Regions from separate parts of the Paenarthrobacter sp. R1 genome, predicted to be linked through region 1. Evidence: riboswitches for the same ligand, from Rfam matches in the RefSeq annotation. Region 1 holds a riboswitch; the other holds the start of a gene.

Evidence for each region. A riboswitch is a leader RNA that binds a small molecule or an ion and turns the genes downstream of it on or off. The one in region 1 is predicted to bind fluoride.
Region 2: linked by a shared signal. The riboswitch ahead of QN084_RS01365 (2,3-bisphosphoglycerate-dependent phosphoglycerate mutase) and the one ahead of QN084_RS12720 (hypothetical protein) in region 1 are both predicted to bind fluoride.

Annotation. Positions count from the first base shown of each region.
Region 1 covers NZ_CP127115.1:2,612,675-2,619,809, forward strand. Annotated here, with positions in the region: partial or broken gene QN084_RS12700 (PhoX family protein) at 1-113, shown strand, start outside; gene istA (IS21 family transposase) at 260-1,936, shown strand; gene istB (IS21-like element helper ATPase IstB) at 1,933-2,754, shown strand; gene QN084_RS12715 (YkvA family protein) at 2,892-3,314, opposite strand; fluoride riboswitch at 3,575-3,657, shown strand; gene QN084_RS12720 (hypothetical protein) at 3,681-4,541, shown strand; fluoride riboswitch at 4,584-4,674, shown strand; gene QN084_RS12725 (2,3-bisphosphoglycerate-dependent phosphoglycerate mutase) at 4,696-5,451, shown strand; gene eno (phosphopyruvate hydratase) at 5,472-6,785, shown strand; gene QN084_RS12735 (universal stress protein) at 6,778-7,135, shown strand, end outside.
Region 2 covers NZ_CP127115.1:275,240-282,374, forward strand. Annotated here, with positions in the region: gene eno (phosphopyruvate hydratase) at 1-775, opposite strand, end outside; gene QN084_RS01365 (2,3-bisphosphoglycerate-dependent phosphoglycerate mutase) at 807-1,562, opposite strand; fluoride riboswitch at 1,583-1,673, opposite strand; gene QN084_RS01370 (hypothetical protein) at 1,716-2,576, opposite strand; fluoride riboswitch at 2,596-2,676, opposite strand; partial or broken gene QN084_RS01375 (magnesium chelatase domain-containing protein) at 2,900-3,583, opposite strand; gene QN084_RS01380 (YraN family protein) at 3,583-3,948, opposite strand; gene QN084_RS01385 (DUF2469 domain-containing protein) at 4,057-4,392, opposite strand; gene rnhB (ribonuclease HII) at 4,460-5,230, opposite strand; gene lepB (signal peptidase I) at 5,231-6,097, opposite strand; gene lepB (signal peptidase I) at 6,098-6,772, opposite strand; gene rplS (50S ribosomal protein L19) at 6,855-7,135, opposite strand, start outside.

The DNA.
Region 1 (7,135 bases):
GGCCCGAAGACGTTGAACCCCACCCCGTCACGGGCAAGGTGTACGTCGCCTGCACGAACAACTCCGACCGCGGCAAGGCCGGCAAAGCCGGAGTCAACGAGGTCAACCCGCGCATGAGTATGTCAGTCTGATCGGAGCCCACTAGGACGGCCCGAACGGTACCCACCCGAAAGACTTGCCGAGCCTAATGACGGCTTGAATGGTACCCACCTGTGAACGTTGATCCCATCAAGGTTTGGATCAACGGCAGGAGGGTCGGATGGAGTCGAGAGTGGAGTTGTTCGCGCAGATTCGCAGGGATGCCAGGGTTGAGGGTCTTTCGATACGCGAGCTTGCTCGCCGGCACGAAGTAGCGCGAAAAACCGTGCGGAAGGCGCTGAATTCCCCGGTTCCGCCGGCCCGGAAGACACCTGTGAGGTCGTCGCCCCGTTTGGATCCGTTCAAGTCCGCGATCGATGCCATGTTGATCGAGGACACGGCATCTCCCCGGAAGCAGCGCCATACTGCTCGCAGGATTCTCGCGCGGCTCGTCGAGGAGCACGGAGCGGAGGATCTTTCGTATTCGACGGTGCGTGACTATGTAAGGGTGCGGCGGGCGCAGATCGATGTGGAGGCTGGCCGCCGGGTGGAGGTCTTCGTTCCGCAGGAGCATGCCCCTGGCGCGGAGGCGGAAGTGGACTTCGGCGAAGTCTGGGTGATACTCAACGGCGTGAAGACGAAATGTCACATGTTCGTGTTCCGGCTGTCGCGGTCCGGCAAGGCCATCCACCGGATCTATCCAACCCAGGCGCAGGAAGCTTTCTTTGAAGGACATATCGAGGCGTTCAATGAAATCGGCGGGGTACCGGTCAGACACATTCGCTACGACAACCTCACTAGCGCTGTCACGACCGTGGTCTTCGGACAGGGCCGCCAAAGGGTCGAGAACGACCGGTGGGTGCTGTTCAAATCCCACTACGGATTTGATGCTTTCTATTGCCAGCCTGGCATTGCTGGAGCTCATGAGAAGGGTGGTGTTGAGGGCGAGGTCGGCTGGTTCCGCCGCAACAGACTTTCCCCGATGCCAGTCACGAAGTCCCTTGGTGAGCTCAACGACCGTATTCGCATGTGGGAAGCGCAGGACGACAACCGGCGGATTGACGACAGGATCCGCACTATTGGTCAGGACTTTGAGGCAGAACAGCAGTTCCTTGCAGCGTTGCCGGCTGAGGAGTTCGATCCGGGGCTGGTGCTGACACCGCGGGTTGATCGGTCCTCGATGATCACGGTAAGGATGGTGAAGTACTCCGTTCCGGCTCGTTTCATAGGTCGGAAGGTCCGGGTGTCGCTGCGGGCGTCGGAGGTTGTGGTGTTTGACGGCCGGGTGGTGGTTGCGAGGCACCAACGGATCGCTGCCAAGCGTGGGCCATCGGTCCAGCTGGATCACTATCTCGAGGTCCTTAGGACTAAACCCGGCGCTCTGCCTGGTTCCACCGCTCTGGCTCGGGCCCGCGACGCGGGGACGTTCACCAGCGCCCATGAGGCCTTCTGGGCAGCATCCAGGCGGGTCAACGGCGACGCCGAGGGAACCAAGGAGCTGATCGAGGTCCTTTTGTTACACCGCTCGATGGACGCCAATGAAATCGAAGCAGGTATCGCCGCGGCTTTGGGTGTGGGCGCTGTGAGTGCGGACGTGGTCGCTGTTGAGGCACGCAGGCACGCAGCAAGCGTTCCGGTGGGTGGGGTCGGTTCGAGCCGCCATCCCGTTGCTCATGGCGAAGTGAATGTGCAACGAGTTGTCAGCCTTACGCAACGCAGACTCATGGACCCCGCCGCGGTGATCGCAGGGCTCCCCCCGGACGCCCGCCCGCTGCCCTCCGTAACCGCCTATGACGAGCTGCTGGCCAAACGCGCCGAACGCCCCACAGAAACCACGTCGAAGGAGAACATCTCATGAGCCCGACAGCACCGGCAGCAACCATCACCCCATCCTTGCGCCGGCGGCGGGGCCTGACCGAACAGGCTGCAGTCGCGGCCGTGGACCAGGCCTGCCGGCGGCTCCGATTGCCCACCGTAAGGGCGGTCCTCGACGAAGCCCTGACCATCGCCGGGAAGGAGCAACTCTCTTACCAGGGGTTCCTGGCCGAACTGTTGCTGGCCGAGTGCGACGACCGTGACCGGCGCTCCTCGATCCGCAGGGTCAAGGCTGCTGGGTTCCCACGGGATAAATGGCTCGGGGACTTCGACTTTGAGGCGAACCCATGCGTCAACTCCGCCACTATCCACACCCTCGCCGGCGGTGACTGGATCCGTAAAGGCGCACCTCTTTGTCTGATCGGTGACTCCGGAACCGGCAAATCCCACCTGCTCATTGGGCTGGGCACAGCTGCCGCCGAAAAGGGATACCGGGTTAAATACACGCTCGCAACGAGGCTCGTGAACGAGCTCGTTGAAGCCGCGGATGAGAAGGTTCTAGCTAAGACGATCGCCCGCTACGGCCGCGTGGACCTTTTATGTATTGATGAGTTGGGTTACATGGAGCTGGATCGCCGTGGCGCCGAACTCCTTTTCCAGGTTCTGACGGAACGCGAGGAGAAGAATTCCATCGCTATCGCAAGTAACGAGTCCTTTTCCGGCTGGACCAAGACGTTTAGCGATCCCCGGCTCTGCGCAGCCATCGTGGACCGGCTCACCTTCAAGGGCACGATCATTGAAACAGGCACAGACTCCTACCGCCTCGCCCACAGCCTGGGACAGACAGGGCATCAAGGATAGCCATATCTGGGAGTGTCGAAGGGCTTCGGGGTATCCCTGAAGGAGCAAACACCGGGCTGTCTGGTTGTCTCACGGATGCACTACAACGGCTACCTCGGGTCCGGACTCGTCAGGTTGCTGGCGAGCCTAAAGGCCGCTCATGCTGGGGCCGAGGAAGTCCCGGTGAGGCGTCGGATCAGTGTGAGTCCGGTGGGTGTGCCGGGCCAGTGCTGTTCCAAGGGGGCGTGGCCGGCTTTACGGATGACCGAGCGCAGGACCAATGCGACGATAATGGCGTCGTCGGCATAGCCGATCACTGGGAGGAAGTCCGGGACCAGATCGATGGGTGAGGCGAGGTAGAGCAGCAACAGGACCAGCCGGATCCGGATTCCGCGGGGCAGTGCCCGGTCCGCGGTCAGCCTGCGCAGCAGTACCAGCAGGTCGGGCAGGAGCCGGAGTGCGTCCTTCATGCCGACAGTTTCGGGGTGCTGACGGGCGTAGAGGGCCAGAAGGACCAACAGCACGGCATAGATCAGGACGATCCCGCCAACGATGGCGATCGCCACATCCCACCAATTCATTCAATGACCCTCTTCGCTTGTCGTGCCAGCGACCCCATGACATGCCGGGCTTGCAGCGCAGCAGAGAGGATTACTGGTGTGAATTCCAAGCACGTCCATAAGCCCACGGATTAAGTATCCAGCTTAATCTCCAGAGGATCCTGCAGATTCCCGGATCCGCTGCTTCGTCCTTAAGAACCGTGTACGACTGGTCCTTCAGCGATGTGGACCAGCCAACCCGTGATGGAAGCTGGCCCAGCCTCCCGGTAGGGGGTTAGCCTTGGTGTAACGGTGATGGATCCCACCGTGACCGGCTGGTTTGCCGGCCTGGACCGCCGATGTGGCTGATGGTTCCTGCCCCGGATTGTGAAGGGCAGGATGATCGCGATGGCTGGTAAGAGAAGCGGGCCCGGTGCCCCGGAAGTGCCCGCGAGGGACAGGCTTTCTGGGGGTCTGGTGCCGGTCGGTCCGTTGGAGCTGGCCCCGGAGGAAGTGCGCCAGCTCTGGTCGTTCATTCACGGTGACATTATGGACGGGAGCATGCGCCGGTTGCTGCGCGCTTCCTTGGGGCTGTGTCCGCGTCACACGTGGGCGTACGCGGTCGTGGAGATCGAATTGTGGCAGGCGGGCGCCGGAGTCCGGGGAGGACACCAGCCCTTCGATGTCACGGTCCTTTATGAGGACCTGCTGGGCCACGTTGCTGACGGGCTGGACCGGAAAACCTCCCTGTTGCGCCGGCACCCGGACAACGTCCTCGTCCCGGTGGGGCCCTGCCGGATCTGTGAAGACATGGCCTCTGCGGATCTGCCCGGGGTGCGGATGGGCTACGCGAACTCCAACACCGAAGCGCTGACCGTGGAAGCAAACGGACTCGCACACACCACTGCCTGGTGCCGGGAAACACTCCCACTGTGGCGGGACCGGGCATGTCCGGACTGCTGGCCCGGAATTATGGAGCAATCCGGGGATCCGGTGCTGTTGTGCCGTTTCCATTTGGCGGCACGCCGTCCCGTGCCCGGGCAGGTGCGGCGCGATGTGGCGTCGCGGCTCCGGGACGTCAGGGCCCGGGTGCGGCGGCTGACCGAGTCGATGACCGACTACGGGGCCCCGGCCGGAAGTGAGGAGAACGTCTCCTGGATCGAGGCCATTGGCTTTTTCGCCGGCTGGGGGCTGCCCTTGTACCTGACCGCGGGAGCCACGGACACCGGACCCGAACCGGACAGCACCGGTGCTGGGCAGAGAAACTGACTGCGTCACATGGTGGCGGCCGCGGCCGCTGTGCCTGTAGTCTCTGTTCACGGTGATGGATCCCGCCGGAACAGCCCGCACCTGAGGTGTGGGGAGTTCGAACCGCCTCCTGGCTAATGGTTCCTACCTTTGCTGATACGAAGGTAGGTGACTCATGCCCGGACCCGGAACACTGGTCCTGCTCCGCCACGGCCAGAGCGTCTTGAACGCCCAGGACCGGTTCGCCGGCCTGCTCGACCCGCCCCTGAACCCAACAGGGAACGACGAAGCCGCGGAAGCCGGGGCACTGTTGTCCTCGGCATCCTTTGCCCCCGACACCGTCTACACCTCAACCCTGTCCCGCACCCGGGACACCGCCCGCATCGTCCTGGACGTGCTGGGCTGCCAAGGTGTGCCGCCCAGGGCTGCCTGGGAGTTGAACGAGCGCAGTTACGGCTCCTTGACCGGCCGGGCCAGGGGTGAAGTGCTCAGCGAACTCGGCCCGGAGGTCTTCCATTTCTGGCGCCGCTCCTACTACGGCGCACCGCCGCCCATGCCGCGCGCAGAGCTCCTGGCCATACGGCGCAGCCGGTCGTTCTTGGGGCTCCCTCCGGAAGCGGTCCAGGCCACCGAGTCCCTGTGCGGGGTGGTCAAACGGGTCCGGATCTTCTGGCATCAGCAGCTTCGCCCGAGGATCCGCACCGGGGAGGATGTGCTCGTGATCGGGCACGGCAACTCACTGCGGGCACTGTGTCTGGTCGTGGACGGCCTCTCGCACGCCGAGGTTGAGGCGTTGAACATTCCCACCGGGCACCCGCTGGTGTATCGCTTCGGCCCCGGGCTGGTCCCGCTGGTGCGGGGTGGGGAATATATGAATCCGGCGGCGGCGCGGACCGCTGCCGCGCTGGTCGCCGCTACCGGCGGGACCTGAGGGAAGGAACGGAGAAGCTCATGTATGAACTGCAAATCACCGGGGTGCGCGCCCTGCAGATCCTCGACTCCCGGGGCTATCCCACGGTGAAGGTCTGGCTCACGGGACCGGACGGCACCGTGACGGTCGCTTCCGCCCCGTCGGGGGCGTCCACCGGGGCGCATGAGGCGGTCGAACTGCGCGACGGCGGCCAGGAGTACTCCGGCCGCGGCGTGCAGAACGCGGTCGCCCACATCAAGGGTGAGATCAGCGGGCTGCTCACCTCCGGCACCTGGCAGAGCCTTGCGGACCTGGACCAGGCCCTGGCCGGGCTGGACGGGACCGCAGGTAAGTCACGGCTGGGAGCCAACGCGATTGTCGCCGTGTCCATGGCCGCTGCCCGCGCCTTCGCCACCGCGGCCGGGCTGCCCCTGCACGTCTGGATCGCCCAGACCATGGCCAGGGCCGGCCGGTTGCCAGTGCCGCACTTCAATGTCCTCAACGGCGGACAGCACGCCGCGAACCCGCTGGAATTCCAGGAATTCATGATCGCCCCCGCAGGGGCACCCTCCTTCGCCGAGGGGCTCCGGTGGGGGTCGGAGGTCTACCACGCCCTGGCCAGGCGGCTGCGCCGTCAGGGCCTTGGGACCGGGTTGGGAGATGAAGGCGGGTACGCCCCGGACATCGCCCGTCCCGAGGAAGCTCTGGATCTGATCGTTGCCGCCATCAAGGACGCCGGCTACACCCCGGGCCGGGACGGTGTGGCGATCGCATTGGACCCGGCCGCGAACTCTTTCTACACGGACGGGACCTACACGGTCGCCGGCAAGGCTCACACCACGGAGCAGATGATCTCCTACTACGACAAACTCATCACCGACTACCCGATCTGGAGCCTGGAGGACCCCCTGGCCGAGGACGACACCAGCGGGTGGCCTGCCCTGACCGCTGAACTCGGAAACAAGGTCCAGATCGTCGGGGACGATCTCTTTGTCACCTCCGCGGACCGGGTCCGGGACGGCATCCGGTCCGCGTCCGCGACAGCGGTACTGATCAAACCGAACCAGGCCGGGACCGTCAGCGAAACGTTGGATACACTCCGGGCCGCCTTCGAGGGAGGCTTCGAGGCGATGGTCTCGCACCGGTCCGGGGAAACCGATGACACCTTCGTGGCCGATCTGGCCGTCGGCTCAGGCTGCGGACAGCTCAAATCCGGGGCACCGGCCCGCGGGGAACGTCTGGCCAAGTACAACCGGCTCCTGGAAATCACCGACGAGGAACCCTCACTGCCCTACGGCCCCCCGGAACACACGTCCATACCACCGACCGCGCATGACAGGAGCACTCATGAATGAGCCAGCACAAGACCCCGGGCCCGCCGCCGGCCCGGCACCATATCGTCCGGACCGGATCGGCGGCCCGGTACTGATGGGCGTCGTGCCCGGCCAGCCCCTGGCCGTGGCACACCGTGCCGCGGACCTGGCCCACAGCCTGAACGTGGAGCTGATCTGCGCGTACGTCGATGTCACCACCTACCTCGTCAAGGAACCCGACGGCCGGGTCGACGCCTTCCCGATTGATCCGGACGGCATCGATGATGACATCGAAGAGATCAGCGCCGGCATCGCAGAACGCCTGCGCCAAGCCCTGGACGGCAGCGGCGTGCCGTGGTCCTTCCAGACCCTCTCCGGGGACCCGGCCCGGG
Region 2 (7,135 bases), 2.3 Mb from region 1:
TATAGGTTCCCTCGGTGTAGAAGGAGTTCGCGGCCGGGTCCAGGGCGATCGCGATGCCGTGCCGGCCCGGGGTGTATCCGGCGTCCTCGATCGCGGCCACGATCAGATCCAGCGCTTCCTCGGGCCGGGCAATGGCCGGGGCATAGCCGCCTTCGTCACCCAGACCGGTCGCCAGTCCCTGCTGCTTCAGCCGCTTCGCGAGGGCGTGGTAGACATCCGAACCCCAGCGCAGGCCGTCGGCGAAGGACGGCGCCCCGGCGGGTGCGATCATGAATTCCTGGAACTCCAGCGGGTTCGCCGCGTGCTGGCCGCCGTTGAGGACATTGAAGTGCGGCACCGGCAACCGGCCACCCCGCCCGAGCCGCTGCCCAATCCAGACATGCAAAGGGGCGCCAGCGGCCGCGGCGAAGGCCCGGGCTGCAGCCATCGACACGGCAACGATCGCGTTGGCCCCCAGCCTGGACCGGCCGGGGGTGCCGTCCAGGGAGACGAGGGCCTGGTCCAGATCCGCCAGGGTGCCCCAGGAACGGGAGGTCAAAAGGTCGGCTATTTCACCCCGAATATTATCCACAGCTTTTTCCACGCCCCGGCCCGAATACTCCGCTCCGCCGTCGCGCAGCTCCACCGCCTCGTGCGCACCCGTGGAGGCCCCGGACGGGGCGGATGCAACCGAAATGGTCCCGTCATTCGCGGTGAGCCAGACCTTAACGGTCGGGTAACCGCGGGAATCCAGGATCTGCAGGGCGCGTACCCCGGTGATCTGAAGGTCATTCATAATGCTGTGCTCCATTTCCTCGTCCTCGGTGTCAGGTCCCGCCGGCGGCGTCGACCAGGGCGGCGGCGGTCCGCGCCGCCAGCGGATCCAGATACTCGCCGCCCCGCACCACGGGCACCATTCCAGGGGTGAACCGGTACAGCAGCGGGTGCCCGGTGGGGATATTCAGCGCCTCGACCTCGCCCTCGGTGAGCCGGTCCACCACGCAGCACAAGGCCCGCAGGGAGTTCCCGTGACCGACGACCAGCACATCCGCCCCGGCCTCCAGACGGGGACGAAGTCGCCGATACCAAAAGGCCCTGACCCGTTTGACCACTCCGCACAGGGATTCAGTGGCCTGCAACGCCTCCGGAGGCAGGCCCTCAAAAGCGCTGCTGCGGCGGATCCGGTTCAGCTGGGTCCCGGACATGGGCGGCGGCGCCCCGTAGTAGGAGCGCCGCCAAAAGTGGAAAACTTCCGGCCCGAGTTCACACAACAACTCGCTCCTCGCCCGGCCGGTCAGCGCCCCATAGCTGCGCTCGTTCAACTCCCACACCGGAACCACCGGCACGGCAGGGTTCTCCAGCGCGGTCAGGACAAGGCGGGCCGTATCCACGGTGCGCCTAAGCGTGGAGGTATAGATGACGGCCGGACTGAAAGGCGCAGACGCCAGCGACGTTCCTGCGCGGGCTGCTTCGGCTTTGCCGGCGGCGCTCAGGGGCGTGTCAAGCAACCCGGTGAACCGGTCCTGTGCGTTCAGGACGCTCTGGCCGTGGCGGAGCAGGACCAGGTTGCCGGCTGCGGGCATGGGTCACCTACCTTCGTATAGCAAAGGCAGGAACCATCAGCCATGCGGCGGTTCGAACACCCGCACCCTTAGGTGCAACGTATTCCGGCGGGATCCATCACCGTGAACAGAGACTACCGGCACATTGGCTACGCGCGCCAGAATGTGACGCGGTCATCCGCCCTGTTCAGTGCCTTGGCTGCCCGGCGCGGGCCACGCCTCCCGCGGGTCGGTCGCCAGATACAAGGGCAGACCCCAGCCGGCGAAGAAGCCAAGAGCCTCGATCCATGACGTGTTTTCCACCGCACCCGCCGGGCTCCCGTAATCCGTCATGGATTCGGTCAGGTGCCGCATCCGACCCCGGATTTCCCGCAGCCGGCCCGCTACCGCGTGCCTCAATTGCTCCGGCAACGGGCCTCTCCCAGCCAGGTGGAAGCGGCACAACAACACCGGATCCCCTGCCCCTTCCGGTGCGCCGGGATCACAATCCGGGCAGACCCTGTCCCGCCAGAGACCCACAGTCTCAAGACACCACGTGGTGGTGTGGACCAGGGCGTTCGCCTCAACGGTCAGGGCTTCGGTGTTCGAATTTGCATAGCCCATGCGCAGCCCCGGAAGATCCGGGGACGCCAGATCCTGGCAGATCCGACAGGGTCCGACCGGCACAAGCACCTCCTCCGGATGCCGGTGCAACAGCCCGCTCTTCCGGTCCAACCCATCCGCGACATGTTCCAGCAGATCCTCATAAAGGATCGTGACATCAAAAGGCTGGTGCCCTCCCCGCGCACCGGCACCTGCCTGCCACAACTCCACTTCCACCACCGCGTAGGCCCACGCATGACGCGGGCACAAGCCCAACGAGGCGCGCAGCAACCGGCGCAAACTCCCGTCCATGATGTCCCCATGAACGAAAGACCACAGCTGGCGCACTTCCTCAACCGAGAGTTCCAACGGACCCGGGGGCACCAACACCCCGGTGAGCCTGTCACGCTGCGGCGTTTCGAAGAAGCCGAGCCGACCTTGATTTCCTGTCATAACAGCCTCCTGCCCTTGCAGCCGGACAGGAACCATCAGCCAATCGGCGGTCCGGACAGGCATTCAACCCGCCAGGGTGGGATCCATCACCTGTATCAAGGCTAGCTCTGTCAGGCCCGAGGTGGGGACGATTCCCCAAGTTTGTCGGGGCTTCAGATTGCTGCGCGCTGCATGGCAGGCGGTCCCAAGACAACTAATGAGCACCCAGACTCCGAGGGGGACGGCCGCTGATCACTCGGTTTCCGGACGTCTCCGGCGGCAGTGCCGGCGCCAGGAATGCCTCGTATACGAGCGAATTATCATATCTATGGTTAAGTGCATGGACCCGGAGGTCCGGTCAGCAGCATGTGGTGACCACCGGCCGCTGCGACCTCCAATGCCTGCCGCGCTTCGGATTGGCCGGATACGTCGCTCAGGTCGGGCGGCAGGGCTTCCGTGCAGCCGTCTCCCTCAGGCGCGTCCTCCGCTGGTGGGTCAAAGTCCAAAGCCAGCTCTTTGGGATCTGCGCCAAAATCGTAGGCCAGCCGCGCGAGCGTGGTGTACCCGCGGACGTGCGCGCCCGGCACCAACCTGGCCTCTGCTGCGTTTGCTTCGGCCACCACAATGTCCGGGTAGCCCGCATTCACCGCAGCCATGACGGCGGGCAGGATACCCCTCACGGGCCTCAGCCTGCCGTCCAGGCCCAGTTCGGCGATGAACACCGTGCCGCTGGTTGACCTGACGTCCTCGGCAGCCTGGAATGCCGCCATGGCAATAGCAAGGTCAAACCCCGAACCCCGTTTCGGCAGCGATGCGGGGATCAGGTTGGCGGTGATCTTCCGCCTGCTCAAGGGAATCCCGGAGTTCCTGGCAGCAGACCGGATCCGTTCCTTGGCCTCATTCAACGCAGCGTCCGGAAGACCCAGGATCACAAAGGCGGGGAGCGTTTGGCCGATATCGGCCTCGACTTCCACGATGTAGCCGTTCAGCCCCACGAGGGCTACTCCGTAGCTGCGCCCGACGGCCATCAGCACACATCCCGGAGGTGTTCGACGTGCGGTGACCCCACGCCGTCGTGGATAACGCCCACGACGTCCACGCGGCGGCGCGACGGGTTCACCCCGCGTTCCCTGCACCATGAGGATGTCAGCCGATGAAGCCGGGCCAGCTTCTCCGGTCCCACTGCTTCAAAGGGATGGCCGAAGGCCACGTTTCGCCTGGTCTTCACCTCGGCGATGACCAGGGTGTCGCCGTCAAGGGCGACGATGTCTATTTCGCCTTCCCCGCACCGCCAATTGCGATCGACAACCTGCATTCCCTGGCCTTCAAGAAATGCAGCGGCCACGCTTTCGCCTTCGCGGCCAAGAACGTCCTTTGCTCGCATGAGCACCACCTCCGCCACCAAGCCTTCCGGCTGGCGACCTTTGAGGGCAGCTCATGATGCGTCTATGTGGACAATCCATCCACACGGGACGAATGTGGAGGAAAAGTGGAGCGGGAGCTAGTTGCCGAGATCCCCCAGGTCGCCATCCTTGGGCAGCGCCAGGTCCTCGTTGCGGGGAAGTTCCTCCACATTCACGTCCTTGAACGTGATCACGCGGACGTTCTTGACGAAGCGCGCAGAACGGTAGACGTCCCAAACCCAGGCATCCTGGAGGGTCAGGTCGAAGTAGACTTCACCATCGGCGCTCCGGGCCTGCAGGTCCACGTGATTGGCCAGATAGAAACGCCGTTCCGTTTCAACCACGTAGCTGAACAGCCCGACCACATCCCGGTACTCGCGGTAGAGCTGCAGCTCCATGTCGGTTTCGTAGTTCTCAAGGTCTTCGGCGCTCATAGTTCCATCTTGCACCATTGGCCGGATCCACAAAGCCAGGAGCGTCGGGCCGGCACTCCGCGGCTCGTCAAGAGACCTCCGGGCCCGTCAGATGCCAGCTTGTCCGGTGGTACGCGCTTGGGCCCCGGGTCCGGATAACCTCACGGTGCGCGGGAGTGGCGTAGCCCTTGTTTTCATTCCATCCGTACGCCGGAACCTCGGCGTGCAAATCAACCATGATGCGGTCCCTGGCGACTTTGGCCAAGACACTGGCTGCGGCCACGCTCAAGCAGCTCATGTCCGCCTTGATACGGGTGTGGACCGGAGCCTCACAGCCGGGCCCCTCCGGCGCCGCGTCGAACAGCGAAACCTGGACTTCAGGAGAAAGCCAATTGTGGCTGCCATCCAACAACACCACATCCGGCGTGATGCCTCCGGAGAGGATCTCGCACCATGCCCGGGTGCCGGCAAGGCGAAGGGCGGCGATGATCCCGATCGAGTCGATTTCCTGCGACGAGGCATGCCCCACCGCGCTGGCAACAGCCCACTCCCTGACCAAGGGCTCCAACCTGTCCCTGTCCTCGGGCTTGAGGAGCTTGCTGTCCCGGACGTCGGCCAGCAGCGGATGATCCTCAAGGTTCACCACGGCAATTCCAACACTTACCGGACCTGCCAGCGCACCCCGGCCCACCTCGTCAACGCCGGCGAGGAGCCGGGCACCGGAGGCCAGGAAGGTGCGTTCGACGTCCAGAGTGGGAAATTCCACAACCTGCTTCGCCCTGGCCTTCAGGCCGCCTTTGAGTTTCGCCTTTGCCTTGGCCGGGGCCGTGCCTTTGGTTCGGTTTGCTGCCGTTGCCATCTACTTACCTGTTGTGCCGGCGGGTACATTCTTGAAAACGTCGGAGTGGCTGTCCAGGACGCTCCACCTGCTGATGGGCCACGCGATGACTTCCGCTTTGCCCTCCACATCCTCAATATTGATGAAGCCACCGTTGGCCTCCTGATGCAAGCGTGAGTCCGCCGAGTGGTTCCTGTTATCCCCCATCACCCAGACCTTGCCCTCGGGAACAACCACATCGAAGGTGTCCGGGGTGGGCACCTCTGCGGGATTGATGTAGGTCTCGTCCAAGGGAACGCCGTTGATGCTCACCCGTCCCCCGGCGTCGCAGCACGTCACATGGTCTCCGGGCAGTCCAATAACACGCTTGACCAGGTGCTGTTCGCTGTCATCGGCCATGAGGCCAACGAACTCAAGGGTGTCACCGACCCAGTCCATGGGGCCCGCCGGCTTCTTCTCGATCGGCGTCAACCACCCCTGGGAGTCCTTGAAGACCACCACGTCCCCGCGGGCCACGTCGAAGGGCCCCGGTACCAGCAGGTTGATGAAGATCCGGTCGTTGACGTCCAAGGTAGCTTCCATCGACTCGGACGGAATCCAGAACGCACGGAACAGGAATGTCTTCAGGAGGAAAGACAGCACCAACGCGATGGCCACCACCGTGACGATTTCCTTGAGCCACACAATCGCCACGTTCTGCGTGCGTTTGCCTCCCCGTGCGTTACGCGAAGCCCGGGTGTCGTCGGCACCTTCGGTACCCGTTTCCCGTTCAGTGGCACCTTCGGTACCCGTTTCCCGTTCAGTGGCACCTTCGGTGCCGGGGGTTCCATCCAAGAGCCGCGCGTCGTCGTCGTGCCGCTCGGGATTTTCTGGAACTCTGTCCGGCATTTAGTGTCCGTTCTTTGTCGGGGTGGCCTGCGGGTAGCGAGGCATCTCTGCAAATCTATCAAGTGGCCAGATAATCCGGACCGGCTTACCGATAACCCGGTCGATCGGAACCATACCGCCACCTGGCGCCCCCAGCAGCGCCCTGGAATCGGCGGAACGGGAACGGTGGTCGCCCATCAGCCACAAGCGCCCCTCGGGCACAACGACGTCGAACTTTTGCTTACTCGGCTCGTCGCCCGGAAAGAGGTAGGGCTCCTCAACGGCCTGGCCGTTGACCGTCACGCGTCCGGCGTCATCGCAGCACTGCACGTGGTCACCGGGAATACCCAGGACCCGCTTCACATAGGTGGTATCGCTGCCTATCAGGCCGAACCACTGCCCGGCGGCGTTGACGGCGTCCACCAAGGGACCCTTTCCACTGCTGAGCGGGGCAAAGGAACCGCGGCCGTCGAAAACCATGACGTCGCCCCGGGCAATGGGTTCATCGCTGAAGGCCGTCCTGGATACAAGGATCCTGTCGCCTGTTTCCAGGAGCGGTTCCATGGATTCGGACGGGATGTAATAGACGTCGATCCACAGCGACCGGACCAGGCCGCTGATGGCCACCGCGAGCACCAGCGCCAGCAACGCAAAACGCCAGCCCTGTTTCCGGGGCTGGCGTTCTGCTGTGTCCATGACTCGTATCCTGTGTTGCGTTGCGGATTGCTCCGGAACCCTCCGGGCACGAATCCTGGACCCGTTGCGTAAGTTGGTGGACTTACTTGGCGAAGTCGCGCTTTTCCTTGATCTTCGCAGCCTTACCGCGCAGTGCGCGCATGTAGTAAAGCTTGGCGCGGCGGACGTCACCCTTGGTGACGACCTCGATCTTGTCGATGATCGGGGAGTGTACCGGGAAGGTACGCTCTACGCCGACACCGAAGGAAACCTTGCGTACGGTGAAGGTTTCGCGAACGCCGTCACCCTGGCGACCCAGGACGAAGCCCTGGAATACCTGGACGCGGGAGTTCTTGCCTTCGATGATGTTGACGTGAACCTTGA